One region of the Shewanella sp. Iso12 genome, then DNA from elsewhere that is predicted to be linked to it. Evidence: predicted binding sites of a transcription regulator. Region 1 holds the regulator's gene; each other region holds the start of a gene.
What was found. Region 1 encodes sigma-54, which starts transcription at its own class of promoters, with help from an activator protein. Its sites were predicted from a motif close to GTTGGCACGNNNNTNGNNT; they were not measured.
Positions count from the first base shown of each region.

Region 2: the regulator sigma-54 is predicted to act here: its motif matches at 2,675-2,693, upstream of HCX89_RS11570 (superinfection exclusion B family protein).
Region 3: the regulator sigma-54 is predicted to act here: its motif matches at 1,845-1,863, upstream of flgB (flagellar basal body rod protein FlgB).
Region 4: the regulator sigma-54 is predicted to act here: its motif matches at 2,108-2,126, upstream of HCX89_RS02675 (FlgO family outer membrane protein).

Region 1 is NZ_JAAUHW010000012.1:7,321-11,959, forward strand. It holds gene kdsC (3-deoxy-manno-octulosonate-8-phosphatase KdsC) at 1-474, shown strand, start outside; gene lptC (LPS export ABC transporter periplasmic protein LptC) at 471-1,031, shown strand; gene lptA (lipopolysaccharide transport periplasmic protein LptA) at 1,018-1,551, shown strand; gene lptB (LPS export ABC transporter ATP-binding protein) at 1,548-2,276, shown strand; gene HCX89_RS17530 (RNA polymerase factor sigma-54) at 2,372-3,835, shown strand; gene hpf (ribosome hibernation promoting factor) at 3,867-4,154, shown strand; gene ptsN (PTS IIA-like nitrogen regulatory protein PtsN) at 4,157-4,600, shown strand; gene rapZ (RNase adapter RapZ) at 4,597-4,639, shown strand, end outside.
Region 2 is NZ_JAAUHW010000005.1:185,727-190,365, reverse strand. It holds gene HCX89_RS11580 (bacteriohemerythrin) at 1-1,537, opposite strand, end outside; gene HCX89_RS11575 (DUF3149 domain-containing protein) at 1,809-1,937, shown strand; gene HCX89_RS11570 (superinfection exclusion B family protein) at 2,023-2,634, opposite strand; gene HCX89_RS11565 (ATP-binding protein) at 2,802-4,433, shown strand; gene pepT (peptidase T) at 4,435-4,639, opposite strand, start outside.
Region 3 is NZ_JAAUHW010000001.1:591,652-596,290, reverse strand. It holds gene HCX89_RS02650 (chemotaxis protein CheV) at 1-744, shown strand, start outside; gene HCX89_RS02645 (protein-glutamate O-methyltransferase CheR) at 889-1,722, shown strand; gene flgB (flagellar basal body rod protein FlgB) at 1,897-2,295, shown strand; gene flgC (flagellar basal body rod protein FlgC) at 2,298-2,714, shown strand; gene flgD (flagellar hook assembly protein FlgD) at 2,730-3,413, shown strand; gene flgE (flagellar hook protein FlgE) at 3,468-4,639, shown strand, end outside.
Region 4 is NZ_JAAUHW010000001.1:597,244-601,882, reverse strand. It holds tRNA gene HCX89_RS02685 (tRNA-Arg) at 472-547, opposite strand; gene HCX89_RS02680 (flagellar assembly protein FlgT) at 603-1,760, opposite strand; gene HCX89_RS02675 (FlgO family outer membrane protein) at 2,292-2,909, shown strand; gene HCX89_RS02670 (LPP20 family lipoprotein) at 2,909-3,376, shown strand; gene HCX89_RS02665 (flagella synthesis protein FlgN) at 3,699-4,130, opposite strand; gene flgM (flagellar biosynthesis anti-sigma factor FlgM) at 4,130-4,450, opposite strand; gene flgA (flagellar basal body P-ring formation chaperone FlgA) at 4,521-4,639, opposite strand, start outside.

The DNA of each region.
Region 1 (4,639 bases):
GATGTCGACGGTGTCTTCTCCGATGGCCGCATCTATATGAGCAACAGTGGCGAAGAGCTGAAGGCCTTCCATACCCGCGATGGCTATGGGGTGCGCTCGCTGCTGTCCTGCGGCATTCAGGTGGCGGTGATCACCGGCCGCAAGTCCCAGATAGTCGAAAACCGCATGACGGCCCTGGGGGTAGACAAGATTTATCAAGGCATAGACAACAAGCTGGAGCCCTATGAGGCGCTGCTTAAGCACTATGACCTCGAGCCTGAACAAGTGGCCTATATAGGTGACGACATTGTCGACTTGCCGGTGATGAAGCAAGTGGGGCTGGCGGTTTGCGTAGCCGATGGCCATCCTTGGGTAAGGCAGCACTGCCACATGGTCACTCAGATTGCCGGCGGCCATGGTGCACTCCGGGAGCTGGCGGATCTTATCCTGCTCAGTCAGGACAAATTTGAAAATGCCCACGGAATGAGTATATGAATAGGGTCACCCTGGCCATTATTTTGTTTTTCTCCACTGCACTTATCCTTTACTGGCAGGTGCAGAACAAGCGCAACGCTCAACAGAGTGAGGCGCCTATGGATGTGGTTAGGCCTGACTTTGTCGCCGATGACCTGCGCTCGGTCAACTTTGATGAGCAGGGCAATGTCGCCAGTAGGGTCGCCGCGGCGCACATGGAACATTATGAAGCCAGTGAAAAGACCTTCTTCAACCAACCGGTTTATCTGGTCTATCCGGACAAGGGCGAGGCACAGTGGCGTCTGTCTGCCAACGAAGGCAGGCTCAATCGCAAGAGTAACCGAGTGGTACTTGAAAATAATGTTATCATCGACGCCATTAGCCCCAATGAACCGATCCAGAGCCTGAAAACCAGTTATGTGGAGCTGGATCTGGACACCATGATCATGACCTCAGATCGCGAGATCCTGATCGAAGGCAAAGACTTTAATATCAAGGGATCCGGCCTGTACGCCGATCTCAATGCTCAGCAAGTGAAGCTGACCAGTCAGGTGAAAGGAACCTATGAAACCAAGTAAGCTTTTTATCGGTGCCCTCTTGTGCATCACAAGCCTGTCGGCGGTGGCCATTGAAGAAGATCTGCTGCAAAAAGTACAGATCAGCGCCGCCAATCAGTTTGCCGATATCAAAAACAAGCGTGTGGTATACGGCGGGCCTGTCACAGTCACCCAGGGCAGTTTGAAACTGCTGGCCGATGAACTCACGGCTTACACTGAAGACAAGAGTGGCGAACGGATCCTGGTGGCCAAGGGCTCACCCGCTACCTATACCCAGAAACTGGAAGACGGCCGTCTGGCCAGTGCCAAGGCCAAAGAGATCCACTACAACATAGACAGCCGTATCATGACCCTGCTGGGCCAGGCCAAAGTAGAACAGGACGGCAGTGAAGTGACCGCCGAGAAGATAGTCTACGACATCAACAAGCAGCAGTTGGAAGCGGAAAGCAGCGGCAAAGGCCAAGACAGGGTAACCACTGTTATCCAGCCAGAAAACTATCAGGATCTCAACAAGAAAGAACAGCAGCAGGAGCCGCAATGACCAGCACCCTGACGGCACAGAATCTGGCAAAGAGTTACAAAAAGCGCAACGTCGTCAAAGACGTCAGCCTGTCGGTCAATACCGGCCAAATCGTGGGGCTGCTGGGCCCCAACGGGGCTGGCAAGACCACCACCTTCTATATGGTGGTTGGGCTGGTACAGAGTGACAAGGGCCGTATCTTCATTGACGACGACGAGCTGACCCTGGATCCCATGCACCTGCGAGCCCGTAAAGGCATAGGCTACCTGCCACAGGAAGCCAGTATTTTCCGCAAGCTGTCGGTGCATGACAACATCATGGCCGTGCTGCAAACCCGCAAAGAACTCAACAGCGACAAGCGCGAGGAACAGCTCGAACAGTTGCTGGAAGAATTCCATATTACCCACATACGTGACAGCCTGGGGATGTCCCTCTCCGGCGGTGAACGCCGCCGGGTGGAAATCGCCCGGGCATTGGCCGCCAATCCACAGTTCATTCTGCTGGATGAGCCATTCGCCGGTGTGGATCCCATCTCAGTTATCGATATCAAGAAAATCATCGAACAGCTTAAGTCCCGCGGTTTGGGAGTGCTGATCACAGACCACAATGTTCGCGAAACACTCGACGTTTGTGAGCGAGCCTACATAGTCAGCCATGGGCAGTTGATCGCCGAGGGCACACCCGCTGAAATCTTGGACAACCAGCAAGTGCGTGCTGTGTACTTAGGCGAACAATTCAGGCTATAGTTAGGATCATGTCATCCGGTGGCAATTCCGGGTATTATAGTTTGTTATTATTGAATTTTTTCCTTGAAAAATAACGAGTAGGGATTAGCGGTATAATGAAAGCGTCACTCCAGCTCAAACTGGGTCAACAGTTGACCATGACACCTCAGTTGCAACAGGCTATTCGCCTGCTGCAACTGTCGTCCCTTGAGCTGCAGCAGGAAATCCAGGAAGCCTTGGAAGCCAACCCTCTGTTGGAAATGGCCGAGGACAACCAGGATGACGCTATCGACGACAACCACAAGGAAAACGACGCCGGCGAGTTGAGCGCCAAGCAGGAAGATGGTTCCACGGTAGAAACCTCAGAGGCATTGAACAATGAGTCTATGCCGGATGAATTACCTATGGATACCACCTGGGACGAAGTCTTTACCGCCGCCAGCGCCTCCGGGCCGGCCATGGGCCGTGAAGATGATATGCCCTTCCAGGGGGAAACCAGCGAAGGGCTCTATGAACATCTGGAATGGCAGAAGAACCTGACCCCGTTTTCCGATACCGACGACGCCATTGCCACCGCCATTATTGATGCCATCGACGAGCAGGGTTATCTGACCCAGAGCACAGAGGAGATCCTCGAAGCCATGGGCAACCCTGAGATTGAGCTCGATGAAGTCGAGGCAGTACTCAAGCGGATCCAGCACTTCGATCCTGTCGGCATCGCCTCCAGAGATCTGCGCGAATGCCTGCTGATCCAGTTGCAACAGTTCAACGCAGACACCCCGCATCTGGCCGACGCCCGCTTGTTGATTGACGAACATCTGGATCTCATTGCCGCCCGTGATTTCCGCACCCTGATGCGCAAGACCAGGCTCAAGGAAGATCAGCTGCGTGACGCCATCAACCTTATCCAGAGTCTCAATCCCCGCCCCGGCTTGCTGGTGCAGCCGATGGACGAGGAATATGTGATCCCTGATGTCAGCGTCTGGAAGAAAAACGGCCGCTGGGTAGTAGAACTCAACCCGGACTGTATGCCCAAACTCGGGATCAATCAGCAGTATGCTGCCATGGCTCGTAGCGCCCGCAGTCAATCAGACAGCCAGTTTATTCGTGGTCATCTTCAGGAAGCCAAATGGTTTATCAAGAGCCTGGAGAGCCGCAACGACACCCTGCTCAAGGTGGCCAACTGTATAGTGCAGTTCCAGCAGGGATTTTTTGAATATGGTGAAGAAGCCATGAAACCCATGGTGCTCAACGATATTGCCGAGGCGGTCGAGATGCATGAATCGACCATCTCCAGGGTCACCACTCAAAAGTATATGCATACCCCCAGGGGAATATTTGAATTGAAGTACTTCTTCTCCAGCCATGTCGGCACCGAAGATGGCGGAGAATGCTCTTCCACGGCGATCAGGGCTTTTATCAAGAAGCTCGTGGCAGCGGAAAACCAGAAGAAGCCTTTGAGCGACAGCAAGATGGCGCAACTTCTGGCAGAACAGGGAATCAACGTTGCAAGACGCACCATAGCCAAGTATCGCGAGGCTATGATGATACCACCGTCGAACCAGCGTAAGAGTTTATAAATCCACAGTTGGAAATTGGAGGAATCTTTCTATGCAAATCAACCTGACAGGACATCATATCGAGATCACCGACTCACTGCGTGACTACGTGGAAAGTAAGTTTTCTAAACTTGAACGCCATTTCGAACAGATCAATAATGTGCACGTTGTGCTCAATGTACAAAAACTGCAACAGATAGCCGAAGCCAAGATCCACCTCACAGGCGGCGAAGTCTATGCAACTTCTGAACATGCCGACATGTATGCCGCCATCGACGTTCTGATTGATAAATTGGATCGTCAGGTCATTAAACACAAAGAAAAGCTGACAAAACACTAACGATGGAACTGAGTACCATCCTGCGGCCGGAGTGCACTACCTGTGCCACTCCGGGCAGTAAGAAAAAGGTACTGGAGCTGATTAGCGATCTCGCTAGCGCCCAGTACCCCACCCTTTCCTCTCAAGCGATTTTTGAAAGCCTTTTGGCCCGCGAAAAGATGGGGAGCACAGGTATAGGTAATGGTATTGCGATTCCGCATGGCAGACTACCGGACATTACAGAGCCGATTGCCGTGCTGGTCAAATGCGAAGAGCCTATCGCCTTCGATGCCATAGACAACCAGCCGGTGGACATACTGTTCGCCCTCTTGGTGCCCGCAGATCAATGTCAGCAACACCTGAGTACCCTGTCCGCCATGGCTGAAAAGCTCAGCGATAAGGCGATACTCAAGCAGTTGCGAAAATCCAGCGACGAAACAGAACTCTATCAGGTGATCACAGGATGAAACTCGCCATAGTCTCAGGCCGCTCCGGTTCCGGAAAAT
Region 2 (4,639 bases), on a different contig from region 1:
GAATATGGTTGATAAGCCAGGATTTGAGGAAGGCCATCAATTCATCGGCAACATCTTCACCACTGGCCACTCGTTTCTGGAAATCCAGTACCTTAGCCACTAATTGCTGGTGCTTAAGCTTGTGCTGCTCGGTCTGCGGATAACCGAAACGGGCAAACAACTCCTCTTCATAGGCGAAATGATTAGCGGTGTAATCCACCAGGCCCTGTACTATGCGTTTAATCGCTTCCAGGCCATAAGCTTCTTCCAAGGTGCGGTGCAGTTCATTGATCAGGGATACCAGACGTAGGTGCTGACGATTGATCTCTTCCATGCCGAGATCCAACTGCGGCCCCCACTCAACAAAGCGATGGCGTTTCTCCAACTGTTCTATCGCCCGTTTGTCGACATGGAAGCGCCCAAGCAGGGAACTGATCTCCTGCGACATATTGAATACCTTCAGGCTGGAGAGGTTAGTACTGTGGGTCTCTTTGGCATTCTCCACCGCCACTTGTGCCATGGAGGAGATATTGCTGCTGATCTCTTCGGCAACTGCCTGCTGTTGTTCCGAAGCTGCCGCTATTTGATGCGACATATCTGTAATGCTTTCAATCTGAGCCACAATTTGCCCCAATGCTTGCTGCGCCTGGTGAGCCATAGCATGGGTGGCACTAGCCTGCTCGACACTGGTGGTCATCACTTTCACGCCTTCATCGGCGCCCTGTTGCAACTGCAATATCTGCTGTTGGATCTCAACTGTAGCTGCAGACGTCCGCTGTGCCAGGCTACGGACTTCATCAGCAACCACAGCAAAACCTCGGCCATGCTCGCCGGCGCGGGCACTCTCAATAGCGGCGTTGAGCGCCAGCAGATTGGTTTGCTCCGCCACTTGGGAAATGGTGTCTATGATGGTACTTATGTTGTTGCTGTCTTCCGCCAGGCGGGCAATCACTTGTTGAGTTTGCCCAACCTGAGCCGACATATCATCTATCTGCCGCACCACCTGCCTGACAGTTTGGTCGCCACTGCGGGCCGCCTGCCTGGCTTCTTCTGCGGCATTGGCAGCACTGGCAGCATTACGGCTGACTTCCTGCACAGTAGAAACCATCTGGGTCATGGCGGTCGCTGCCAATTCCGCTTGTTTTTCCTGCTCCTCCACTCCGATATGGGCGGCATCGCTGATGGACTTGATATCCATGGCCACAATCTTCATCGCATCTGCGGTATTGACCAAAGACAGAATGGTGCGGCCAACGTCCTCTCCCATACGGTTGATACCGTGGACCACAGAATGGAACATGCCGGCATCCTGTTCCGACAACTGATAGCTGAGATCGCCTTCTCCCAGATGACGGGCGGCATTTTCCAGGCGCTTGAGATTGGACAGCTGTCTGGCACCGAGCCAAGCCAGCACTATCAAGGCAGCCAATAGAGAAGCAAAGGCGAGATAACTGGCGCCGTGTAACAGGCTCCACAGGGGGTAAAGCAACAAGAACAACAGCGGATAAAACTGCCACTGGTTTAATATCAGTTTTAAAAGACCTCGGGATGTTTGCATCGCACGCTCCTTGCCAATGAACAATCGCAGGCCAAGCCACCCTACTCCTTTAGTGTAGTAATTAATATTAGCCTTTGATCCTATTCCCTTTAGGGAACACTTACGTTGCTCCTTAGCCGGCTAATTTAAGCAAAACATGATAAAGCTCATGTTTTAACAAGCTGATTTACCCGATTAACAACTCTGACAACATTTGTTGATCGAGATCAGCTCCGGCCGAAGCAAATTTGGTTAGTTTAGCTTTGACTTTACAAGAAAGAGGACTTCAGTGATGGCATTCTGGTTAGATCTAATGTTCGGAAACCCCATAGGTTTACTGTCGATGATAGTTATCTTCAGTACTATCGGGATCATCTCCTACATTATGTGGATGTTTATTGTAAAGTCAGCAAAGCCTTAGCTTTGATTTCCATGTTCTTTTAAATGCAATGACGTTTTTGAGTATTGCTTGGGCAGCCTGTGGCTGCCCTCTTTTTTTGCCGCCTTCAAGCGGCGTGTTTCCGCACTTGGGCAATACCATTGATAAATTGCGGTCTTGCCTTGATAAGATGCTGCAGCTCTTCCTGGCTGGGCTCACCGGATGGTAAACGCAATACTTTGCGGTTCAGATGCTTACGGGCAGCCATGGCTATCTTGTACTCGGCTGTGGGGCCTTGAATGGCGTAATGGCGTTCATTTCCCAGGCTCTCAAGTATGTGAGCCTTGAGCAGTGCCTGCACCGGCGTTTCATTTTGCGGTAGAGTCAAAACACTGGCTCCCTGCAAGAAGAACTCCCTTAACAGGGCCCGCTCGGCGGGATCCAGTAACCTGACTTTCTCTTCAATCATTTCGTTGATTCGGCGCTCACTCAAACGGCTTATCGCTTCATCCAACAAAAGATTGACGGCCAGCGCACCAATATAGGCCAAGGCCAGCAACAGTGTCAGGCCAATATAATGGGCATTGGTGTCTACCCAGGATTCCAAATGCAACAGGGCCAGCAAGGACTTTGGCATAAACAGCAGCAATGTGGTTATCAGCAGCACCCACAGTGTCAGTTGCAATGCAGCGGCCTTGAACTTGCCCTCTTTCAATACCTCAAGTTTCAGTCTCTTCATGGCTCTATCCAGCGTCAGAAAATTGTTCCAACCGCTAATCAAGCAAAACCAGTGCCAGGATTGCTCAGTGAACTTTGCCATCAGCGGCAACAAAAAATGCCGCGAAAGTCAGATGCGAAGCTATGCTTAAAGCTATCCACAGCAAGCACTTAAGATAGTTGAAATTAATGCCCGGTTTTATGCAGCAGCTCATCAGTAGTCCCATCGGCCGCAGGCTGACTCTGGCTATTATCCTGTTCAGCTCACTGATCACTCTGGTGACCACAGGTTTGCAGTTGGTTTCCGATTACAAGGGTGACATTGGCCGAATCAACGATGAGTTTGCCAATATTGAAAAAGCCAACCTGGATGTGCTGGCGGCAAGTATCTGGGTAATAGATGAAAGGCTTATCAAGACCCAACTCAACGGTCTCAACCAACTGCCGGATACCAGCTATGTGGTCATAGAAGATGACAGTGGTAAAGAATGGACCGCCGGCGAGTACAGAGACCAAGGTGTAATAGAGAAGCGCTTTCCGCTGGTGCACAAGACCAGCAGCCAGAATTTCAATGTCGGTGAGCTGAGAGTTCAAGCCGATCTCTCCAAAATCTACGACAGATTGGTGAACAAGGCCTTACTGATACTACTGGCCAATGGTATCAAGACCTTTCTGGTGGCCGGTTTCATTCTCTATCTGGTTTGGGCCACCATTACCCGGCACCTGTTGCAACTGAGTGAGTACTGCTCAGAGCTCGATTTGGAGCAGGATTATCAACCACTGCAGTTTAAGCGCCGGGACAAACAGGATGAATTTACCCAGGTTGCCCTGGCCATCAATTTGATGCAGCAACAGCTGCGCGCCTCCTTCACACAATTGAACCGCTCCCGCTACGAACTGCAAGAAGCTCTGAGTGACAGGGAAAGACTGTTGGAACTGGAACGCAGTTATAAAGATGAGCTGGCAAGGCAGGTCAAAGAACAAACCAAAGAACTTGAACAGTCGCTGTTGGTGTTGGAACGGGCTCAACAGGTGATGGTCGAACAGCAGAAAATGGCCGCGCTCGGCGGTCTGGTATCCGGCATCGCCCATGAGATAAACACCCCGATAGGTATCTGCCTCACCGCTGCCAGTAGTCAGCTGCAGCATATCAATGAATTGGTTGAACTGTTGCAAAACGATGGCGCTACGCTGGAAGAGCTCAATGCCATTCTCAACGAATATCAACAGAGCTGTGAATTGATCATCAGTAACATTACCCGCGCCAGTAACCTGATCCAGAAGTTCAAGGCGATTGCTGCCGAGCAAGGCAATGACGTGCACGAACAGATGCTGCTACCCCAGGTATTGCAGGAATTTGCCGATGCTGTAGCGCTATCTTTCAAGCAATTCCAGGTAGATGTGGAGATCCAGGTCGAAGCCGATCTTTGGCTTACCAGCAGCCACAGCCTGCTGAAGCAGATAGTGACCAACATACTTTCCAATGCCTATGCTCACGCCTTTGAGGGTGATACCGGCCATAAGATCAGCATCAGCGCACAACAGCAGGGTCAAGAACTACAGCTGGATATCGAAGACAATGGCAAGGGAATCGCCCCCGAGATTGCCGGCCAGATCTTTGAGCCCTTCTTTACCACCAGCAGACGAACCGGCGCCACCGGGCTTGGATTGGCGGCGGCCTTCAATGCCGTCACACTACTGAAGGGCAATATCACCCTTCTCAATGACTCCAGCCTCGGCGGCGCACACTTTCGGGTTCGCTTCCCGGCTGTGATAGAGTCCCGCCCCGCCGATGACGACAGGGTAGAACTCTTTATTTAGATTACTCGGCGTATCTTTGAGTGGTTAACCTGGCGATATTGATGATCACCTCTACCGCCTTTTCCATTGACTCAAGACAAACATACTCATGTTTGCCATGGAAATTGTGGCCGCCGGCAAAGATGTTGGGACAAGGCAGCCCCTTCCAGGACAGTTGCGCACCGTCAGTGCCGCCGCGGATAGGTTTGATATCCGGTGTGATGCCG
Region 3 (4,639 bases), on a different contig from region 1:
AAGGGCGTGGCCCATATTCGCGGCACCACAGTGTCGGTTATCGACCTCAGTGCGGCGACCGGCGGCAAACCCATAGATGATGTCAAGGATTGCTTCATCATTATTTCCGAGTACAACCGCAGCGTGCAGGGCTTTCTGGTGAAGTCTGTCGAGCGGATCATCAATATGAACTGGGAGTCCATCATGCCGCCACCGGAAGGGGCAGGGCGATACTCCTACCTGACCGCGGTGACCGAAATCGAAGGTGAGTTGGTTGAAATTCTCGATGTTGAGAAAATTCTCGATGAAATTTCGCCGGTTAAGACAGACATCAGTCAGGAAATCGATGAATCTCTCACAATCGACAGAGAGCAGCACTATCATATTATGGTGATTGACGACTCTTCGGTGGCCCGTAAGCAGATCATTCGGGCGCTGTCTTCGTTGAACCTGCAGATAGATACCGCCAAAGATGGTCGGGAAGCGCTGGATAAGTTGAAAAGTATCGCGTCGGAGATGGACAATGTCGCCGATGAGATCCCGCTGATTATTTCAGATATTGAGATGCCGGAAATGGATGGCTACACCCTGACCGCCGAGATCCGTGATGATCCCAAGCTGAAACATATCAAGGTGGTGTTGCATACCTCGTTGAGTGGGGTGTTCAACCAGGCCATGGTGCAAAAAGTGGGCGCCAACGATTTTATTGCCAAGTTCAACCCCGATGAATTGGCATCGGCAGTTAACAAGCATCTGAGTTTATAGTCGCTGTCTGCTGTGGATTTTTATGACTATAGTGAGTTTGATGTCTTGTGTTGCAAATGGGGCTGGGGTATAACGCTGACCCAGTTTTTAAATGGCGCTGCATTGAGTTGCAGCGACGTTTTCACGGATAGTTAGGACACTAAGGTGCCAGATAAATCTCTCGCAGAAACTGAGTACAATCAATTCAGGCTGTTTCTTGAACAGCACAGTGGCATTGTATTGGGTGAGAACAAACAGTATTTGGTTCGCAGCCGTTTGGCGCCTTTGATGGGGAAATATGGCTTGCCATCCCTGTCGGACGTAGTTAAGCAGTCGATGCGGCCCACCGAGCGTCAGTTACGCGCTGAAGTCGTCGATGCCATGACCACCAACGAAACCCTCTGGTTTCGGGACAAGTATCCTTTTGACCTGCTCGGCAATACATTGTTGCCCGGTTATGCCAAGCTGGGGCGGCCGTTGAAGATTTGGTCGGCAGCCTGTTCATCCGGCCAGGAACCCTATTCACTGGCGATGACTGTGCTTGAATATCAGCAGCGTAAGCCGGGTGCTTTGCCGGGTGGCGCCATGATTCAGGCCACAGATTTGTCGCCGTCCATGCTGGAGCGTTGTAAAAACGCCGAATACGATAAGCTGGCGTTGGCCCGCGGCCTGTCTGAAGAGCGCAAGCGTCAGTTTTTTGAAGCCCTGCCCAACGGCAATATGCGGGTTAAAGACAATGTGCGCCGTTTGGTGAGTTTTCGGGCCCACAACCTGCTTGAAAGCTACACCTTGCTTGGCAAGTTCGACATCATCTTTTGCCGCAACGTGCTTATCTATTTTGCGCCGGAGGCAAAGGCAAAAATACTGCGGCAATTTGCTGCCGCCCTTAATCCCAAGGGGATACTGTTTTTGGGCGCCAGTGAATCGATTGCCGGGTTGACCGATGAATTCGACATGGTGCGCTGTAACCCAGGCATCTATTATCAAAAGAAAAATTAACACATAATCATTTGATTTTTAATTAAATAATTTGAAAGGCTCGTCAACTTGGACGGGCCTTTTCTGTTTTACCTTTCACCCCAACGGCCATCATCTTCTTATCTGTTATCCTCCACTCTATATCTGGCACAAAGCTTGCTTTGTTTTTGTCGAGTCATTGGAGGAGGCGGTTTTATGGCGATCAGTTTCGATAAGGCCCTTGGCATACATCAATACACTCTGGGCATTCGCGCCCAGCGTGCCGAAGTGCTTGCCAGCAATATAGCCAATGCCGATACCCCACATTATAAGGCTCGGGATGTTGATTTTTCCTCGGCGTTGCAGGCGGCAAAAGGGCGGCAACAGGGGATGAGCATGGCGGCAACTTCTGAAAAGCATTTCGACCTCAAGGCGCTGACAGCCCAGCATGTGCAGTATCGGGTACCGGATCAGCCGGACACGGGTGACGGCAATACTGTCGATATGCAAAAAGAGCAGCAGGCCTTTATGCAAAATGCGCTTGAATATCAGATGTCGCTTGGGTTCCTCGACGGTAAGTTCGCCGGGATGAAAAAGGCATTGAAAGGAGATTAATCATGAGCTTGTACAATATCTTCAATGTTGCGGGGTCGGGAATGTCGGCGCAGTCTGTGCGCTTGAACACCACCGCCAGTAACATAGCCAACGCAGATTCCGTCTCTTCCAGTATCGATAAGACCTACAAGGCGCGGCATCCCATTTTTGAGGCCGAGCTGGCCAAGGCCAATGGTCAACAGCAGCAAGGCGCTGCGGTAAAGGTCAAGGGCATAGTGGAAAGCGATAAACCCTTGTTGAAAGAGTATTCGCCGGATCATCCCATGGCCGATGCCGATGGTTTTATCTACAAACCCAATGTCAATGTAGTGGAAGAGATGGCCGATATGATTTCCGCCTCCCGCTCCTACCAGATGAACGTCCAGGTGGCCGATGCAGCCAAGTCCATGCTGCAGCAGACCCTGAGAATGGGCAAATAAAGGGAGACATAGCCCATGAGTGTAAGTTCAGTTAACCCCTTCCTCGACAGCATAAGCGTCAAAGGGGATTCGGAGACCAAGAAGAGCAACAATCAGCAGCTTACCCAGGAAGATTTCTTCTCGCTGCTGAGTAGGCAGTTGTCGATGCAGGATCCTTTCAAGCCTGTGGACAACGACCAGATGATTGCCCAGATGGCGTCGTTTTCTACCGTGGATGGTATCTCCAAGCTCAACGAGGAGATAGTGAACCTCAACACGGTAATGACCTCGAGTCAGGCATTACAGGCATCTGGCCTGGTGGGGCAGAAAGTGTTGATCCCGGCGGGCACCGGCTATGTTTCCGAGGAAGACCCGACCCTCAAAGGGGTGATCACATCGCCAGAGAAAATGCCTTCCATCAAGGTGACTGTTGAGGATGAAGCCGGCCAGGTAATCAAGACCTTTGATGTGGATGGCAGTGCCGGCGGCAACATAGACGTGGAATGGGACGGCTTGGATAAGGACGGTAAACCCGTTGAGGCCGGTATCTACACCATGAAGGCCAGCGGGGTTGTCGATGGCAAGTCCCAGGATCTTATTGTCAGTGCCTATGCCCACGTGACCAGTGTATCGCTCAACTCGGCCAGTGGCGCCGTGTTGAACCTAAGAGGTATTGGCGGGATCAGACTGGCCGACGTGCTGGCTGTTTCCGAAGTTTAATTCTGTTTCTGCCCCGGCTGCGCCGGACAGTATCTGAAAATCATGAGGTGAATTATGTCTTTTAACATTGCTCTGAGTGGGATTGCTGCGGCGCAGAAAGATCTCAATACCACAGCCAACAATATTGCCAACGTCAATACCGTCGGCTTTAAAGAATCCCGGGCCGAGTTTGCCGATGTTTACGCCAGCTCGATTTTCTCCAACGGCAGAACTACAGTGGGCGGCGGTGTGACCACCACTCAGGTGGCGCAGCAGTTCCACCAGGGTAACCTGAACTCCACCAACAATGCGTTGGATTTGGCGATCAACGGTGGCGGTTTCTTCGTGACCTCTCCCAATGTGGGCAGTCAGGATTACTCTTTCACCCGCGCCGGTGCCTTCAAGCGTGATGAAAACGGTTTCCTGGTCGATGCCGCAGGTAACTTCCTGCAGAGCTTCCCCGTCGATAAAGACGGCAACTCCACCTCTGTGAGTTTGACCACTACCAAGCCGGTGCAGATCCCGGATACTGCCGGTAGCCCGCAGAAGACCAATAATGTCGGCATCAGCATGAACCTGGATTCCACCCAGGCCACCAAAGATCCGGCGCTGTTTGACCCATCCAAGTCAGACACTTTCAACAACTCAACCGCAGTGACCATTTATGACTCCCTGGGTAACTCCCACACCTTGACCACCTATTTTGTGCGTCCGGACAATGGTGCCTACACGGGCGAGAGTAACTGGGTGGCTTATTATGCTATCGACGACAAGCCGGTCAATCTGGGCGGCGCCGCTGGCAGCTACCAGACAGATACTGATGGTGACGGTAACCCGGATGGTACAGGCACAGCGCAAACTGCTGGTGGCTGGACTGGCGCCGTGCTCAAGTTCAACGATGTCGGCGGTTATATAGGTTCAGATCCGGCGGTGATCACCACAGAGCAGTTGGGTGTTGGCGGTGCCAATGTTCTCGGCCCCGCGGCGGACGGAACCCAGACAATAACCATAGACTTCAACAACCCGACCCAGTTCTCGGAAAAGTTTAACGCCACTGAATTGACGCAGGATGGGGTGACTGTGGGTCGTCTGACCAATGTGGAAGTGGGTACAGACGGGTTGATCTCAGCCAAGTACAGCAATGGCTCGACCGTGCCCTTGGCGCGGGTGGCACTGGCGCGTTTCTCCAATGAACAGGGTCTGAGCCAGGTAGGTAACACCTCCTGGAAAGCGAGCCTGGATTCAGG
Region 4 (4,639 bases), on a different contig from region 1:
TTACCACGTGTTTGGCAGTTAAGTCTGAGTTTATTCGTCACGACTTGAATAAAAGCAATGATATTCGCCTTGTCAGCGGCCTAAAGTCTTGGAGCAAGTGCATCCCCATGCACAACGGCCAGGTCGCCATCCCCGACACGCGCTCGAAAGCATATTGCTGCGCAACACTTGCCATGTCACAGGATCGCCTGTGCGAAAAGGACCGTTCTCGGACGTCCTGTCCTTCACGGCATTCGAGCTTCCTGCCCATCCGTACCGCAGGTGATGGGATGTTGCTTAGTGGGAAGCTAAATCCAAGTTGGTTGGCTACTTTGGGCTTTAAAGCCAAGATGACCACATCACCAACTCAACGTTTTCCCAAAAGAAAACTATCAGAGAACAAAATCATTAATTTGAAGCGCCTGAATCGGCAGGTGGATGGGTTCTAAAAGAAGCTTGAGACTTGTGTAAGCAGGCACAAGAGGAAAATGCTGGTCTCCCCACAGGGACTCGAACCCCGATCGGTCGCTTAGGAGGCGACTGCTCTATCCTGTTGAGCTATAGGGAGACGCCAGTGATTATACTGGTTTTCACCCGGATGAAAAGGCTTTGGATTTAATTGCTTAAATCTTAATCGCGATGTCATTCACCTGAATGTTGAGGGCGGCATTTTCACCGCTGAGCACTGCGGTGGCACTTTCCTCTGTGACTTGATCTATGGTGATTTTCGCCCGGGTTTCTCCGGCCACGGCGCGCATCTGGTTCATGCGGTCGGGCAGGTTTTGTTGCAGCACGATTTGGAACTGATCGCCAACGCGGATGCCGTTGCGTCGCCCCAGGTTGAGTATCACTCTATCTTGTTGACGCACTACTATCTGTGCCAGCAGCGGTCTGCAGGCCAGGGCCATATCGATATCTTTACTGGCATTGGCCAGCACCTTATCTATGGCCTGCCCATAACTGGCACGCCAGAATCTGTCGCTGTTGGGGGCGACGGATTCATTTTTGGCAAACTCCCAGGGTGCGGAAATGCTGTAGTTCTGATACCAGATCTGCTCGCCGCTGATCCCATGATAGAGGCTGAGCTGCAGCTGAAACAGTCGCTGAGGCTCGCTGTCCCACAGGCCCATAAAGCCGGATTCGGCCGGTTCGGTGGAGATATCAATGACTTGCGGCAGCAACAGATACTGGCTGTCGGTAATTTCACTTATCCAAGTCGGCAAACGGTAACCACGGATATTGATAAGTTCTTCTTTGATATCCAGCCGCTCTTTGGCGTGCAGGTGGGCAAAACTGGTGGAGGATTGTTTATCCAGCGTTGCCGCTATCCGCTCGGACAGGCTTCGCTGGAAATTTTCCAACTGACCATAACGCAGTTGGCTTCTGTCCTTAATACTGGCCTGTGGCACCAGGATAGCGGCCTTGATGGCTGAGCTTTGGCACTTGTTATCCGGGCCATCGAGAATATCGAGCCGCATAACCACCTTGAGCTTGTCTCCCTGGCGCATTTCGCTGACCAGTTCGACGCTGCTTATCTGCGCCTGACTGGAAAGGCTGAAATCGTTTTGGGTCAAGAGCCCCTGGCTGACACTCTGGGTAGACTGAAAACTGCCGCCACGGGAGAGCAGAGCCATGTTGATGGCGTTGTCCATTGCCGCTTCCCGTGCCTGGGTCAAATTGCCATTGATTATTTTGGCTTCACCTCGGGCCTCGGTCCACTCTGCCATGGCGTTCAGGCTGATGCCCAGCAGCGGCAGCAAGAGCAAGGGGCGCAATCTCATAAGACGGTTCCTCAAAATAGGAGTCAGGGTGACGGAATTTTGCCGCCACTTAAACTGGTACCGTTTGCTATTCAAATTTTATGCCAGCGCCATCCATTCACAGCTGATGCAGAGCAGTTTGCGACCATGACTAAAGCGCGGCAAGAGTTTGCCGATAAGGGAACAGAGAATATAAGTTCCCATTGCCCGCCAGTGGGTAAATTGAAGGGGCAAATGAAGGTGTGGGTAATGAAAAGGCGTAGATAAGCCCTTTAAACATCTTCGTAAAAGCCTGTAATAAGCTGCCAGGCCATTGGGTTGGTTCGCCGGTGTCATCTGTTTGTACTTGGTCTGCAGGCCTAACTTAGGTTGGTATTTTATTTGCATAGCTTTACCCCAGTGAAAGGAACTTGGCGCTAATCGAGTTAGCCGTGGTGCTTAATGACAACCTCGGAGAAAGCGCGGCATAAGTCAGGTAGGCCAAGGTTCACACCAGGTCCATGAGTCGCCAGGTTCCTCAATAAAGCAAGTGCCCGCCAGGGTACCAGTGGGATGGATATTATGTATAAAGCCCTGTGTATATTGCCTTTACTCTTGCTGCCTGCTTGCAGTATGACTTCGCCGCAACAGCAGGCCGAGGTCAAGTCGCAAGCGGCGCCAGTCAATCTATTGGCGCAGCAATTGGTTGATGAGTTGGTAACTCATAATGACGCTCTCAAGCCGACCCAGCCGCTATTGGTGATGACACCTGTGATGGTGGAAGACATGCAGAGCAGCAATGCGCTCGCTTCACAACTGCAGCAGGGGCTGATGACGGCCTTTCATCAGCGCGGTTTTAACCTGGTGGATTTGAACCTGGCCGATGCGGTGCGGGTAACGCCACAGGGAGATTTCATCCTTACCCGTGATTGGCAGCAACTACCGACCGATATTGCGGTGGAGCATGTACTGGTCACCAGCATGAGTCAGGCTAAAGGTGAAATGCTGTTCAACAGCCGAATTGTCAACGTCAACAACAACCGGGTGCTTTCGGCAGCCGGTGTGCGGGTACAGGAGCAAGAGCTGCCCGGCTACCTGGCGCCTTCCAATAAGGTGGTGTCAAAAGAAGGGCTGCTTTATCGCTACGAAAGCCGTGGTGAGGATAAGGGCCGGATAGTGGGAGACAAGTAATGAAGCATTGGAACAAAACACTGTCATTGGCCACGCTGGCGCTGGCGTTAATTCTGGGGGGCTGCGCCGATAAGGACAGATATGTACAGTGGGAGACTGAGGCGCCGAGCAGTTTTCCCAAGTTGACGGCAATAGGCTATGCCCCGCTGGCCAGCCAACCGGCCAAGGAACAGTCGCAAAAGGTGCTGATGGCGATGCAGGCATCCAAGATTGCCGCTTATCGTGAATTGGCCGAACAGGTCTATGGTCAGCGGTTGTCGGCCGACAGCAAAGTCAGTGACTGGATGCTGAAAGGCGATAATATCCAGGCCTCGGTTTCCGGGGTGATCCGTGGCGCCAAGGTGGTGCGCAGTTATCCGGCCGGAGATCATTATGTGACCGAACTGGAGCTGGATTTCGCCCGGGTGTGGGATCTGTATCAGCAGCAAAATCGCCCCCAGCGAGTCAAAGAGATCACTTATTTTTAGGAAGGTGAGAATAAGTCCCCGCGGCGTTCACTTTTGTAAATTTTGTAGAGAGTGGCTCGCACCTTCAATTGGCATAAGCAAAAAGCAGCCTTGTTTGGCTGCTTTTTTGTGGCCTTTTATGGCTTAAGATGCGTTGCTGAATTGAGAGCTGAGTTTTGCGTTCTGAGCTGAGTTTTGCGTTCTGAGCTGAGCTTTGCGTGCCGGGTCGCGTACCCTGAGTAACCACCTTGAGTTCAGCCTAGGGCAGGGGGCACAGGCAGTGATTCTCACTAAAGGGTTGAGCTTACGCAATAAGCTATAAGCAACAGCAGCAGGGTTTTAATCAAGCCTTGAGATCGTTGCCCAGGGTGGCGATGGTTGAGGTTTTGCCCTTGCCGTCATAGGTCAGGCTGGAGGCGTTACGGCTGACCTGCAGCGCTTGCGCCAGGCGATTGATACTGGCCATGCTCAGCTCTATCAGGCCGGCATTTTCCTGATTGCGCAGTTGGCAAGCGGCCAATAGTTCGCGAGCTTCACTGACCTGTTCGGCCAATGGTAGCTGACTGAGTTTGGCTTGTTCAGGATGAGATGAGAGCGCCTCATCCACCGCCTTGACCTCATTGAGCAGGTCGCCCTTGTCTTTGGCCAGTTGCAGCAGATTATCGGCATTGCGATCCAGCAGGGCGTTTTTTTCCTGCTCGATCAAGTTCAGCAGACGCTCGAGTTGAGTCGTCTGCTGTGCTATCAGGCTGGTGATATCCGGGGTATCAGGCATCAGGACCCTTTATTGAGTTCGTTCAGTTCTGATTCGAATTGAGATATGTTGGCTGCCAGTTTTTCCGGGTCAACCTTATATCTGCCTTCGGCGATCGCCAATTTAATTTCGGTGATCTTCTTTTGATCTATTTCCGGCAGGGAGGCCATTTTACTCTGTACTCCTTGCAGTTGCTGCGCCTGTTGTGACACCACAACAGAGTCAGCTTTCTGCGGAGCAGCACCTTGCTGAGCTGTTTGGCTGCTCTGAGCTGTGTTCTTGGGGACTGAACCTGTGTTCACCCTGGGTTGATTTTGCAGTTGTTTAATATCCATAGCCATCTCGGCTCCAGCCTTTTCTCTGATTACCTTGCTGTCTTATCGGCACCGCCAAGGGGAACTTTAGCATTTTTTACATTCGAACTTCCACTTCGCCCACATTGGTGACAGTAGCCTCCAACACTTTGTCTGAGCGAGTGTTTTTTACCCGAATCTGTTCCCCAAGGTTACCATCATGCAGGGCTTCACCAA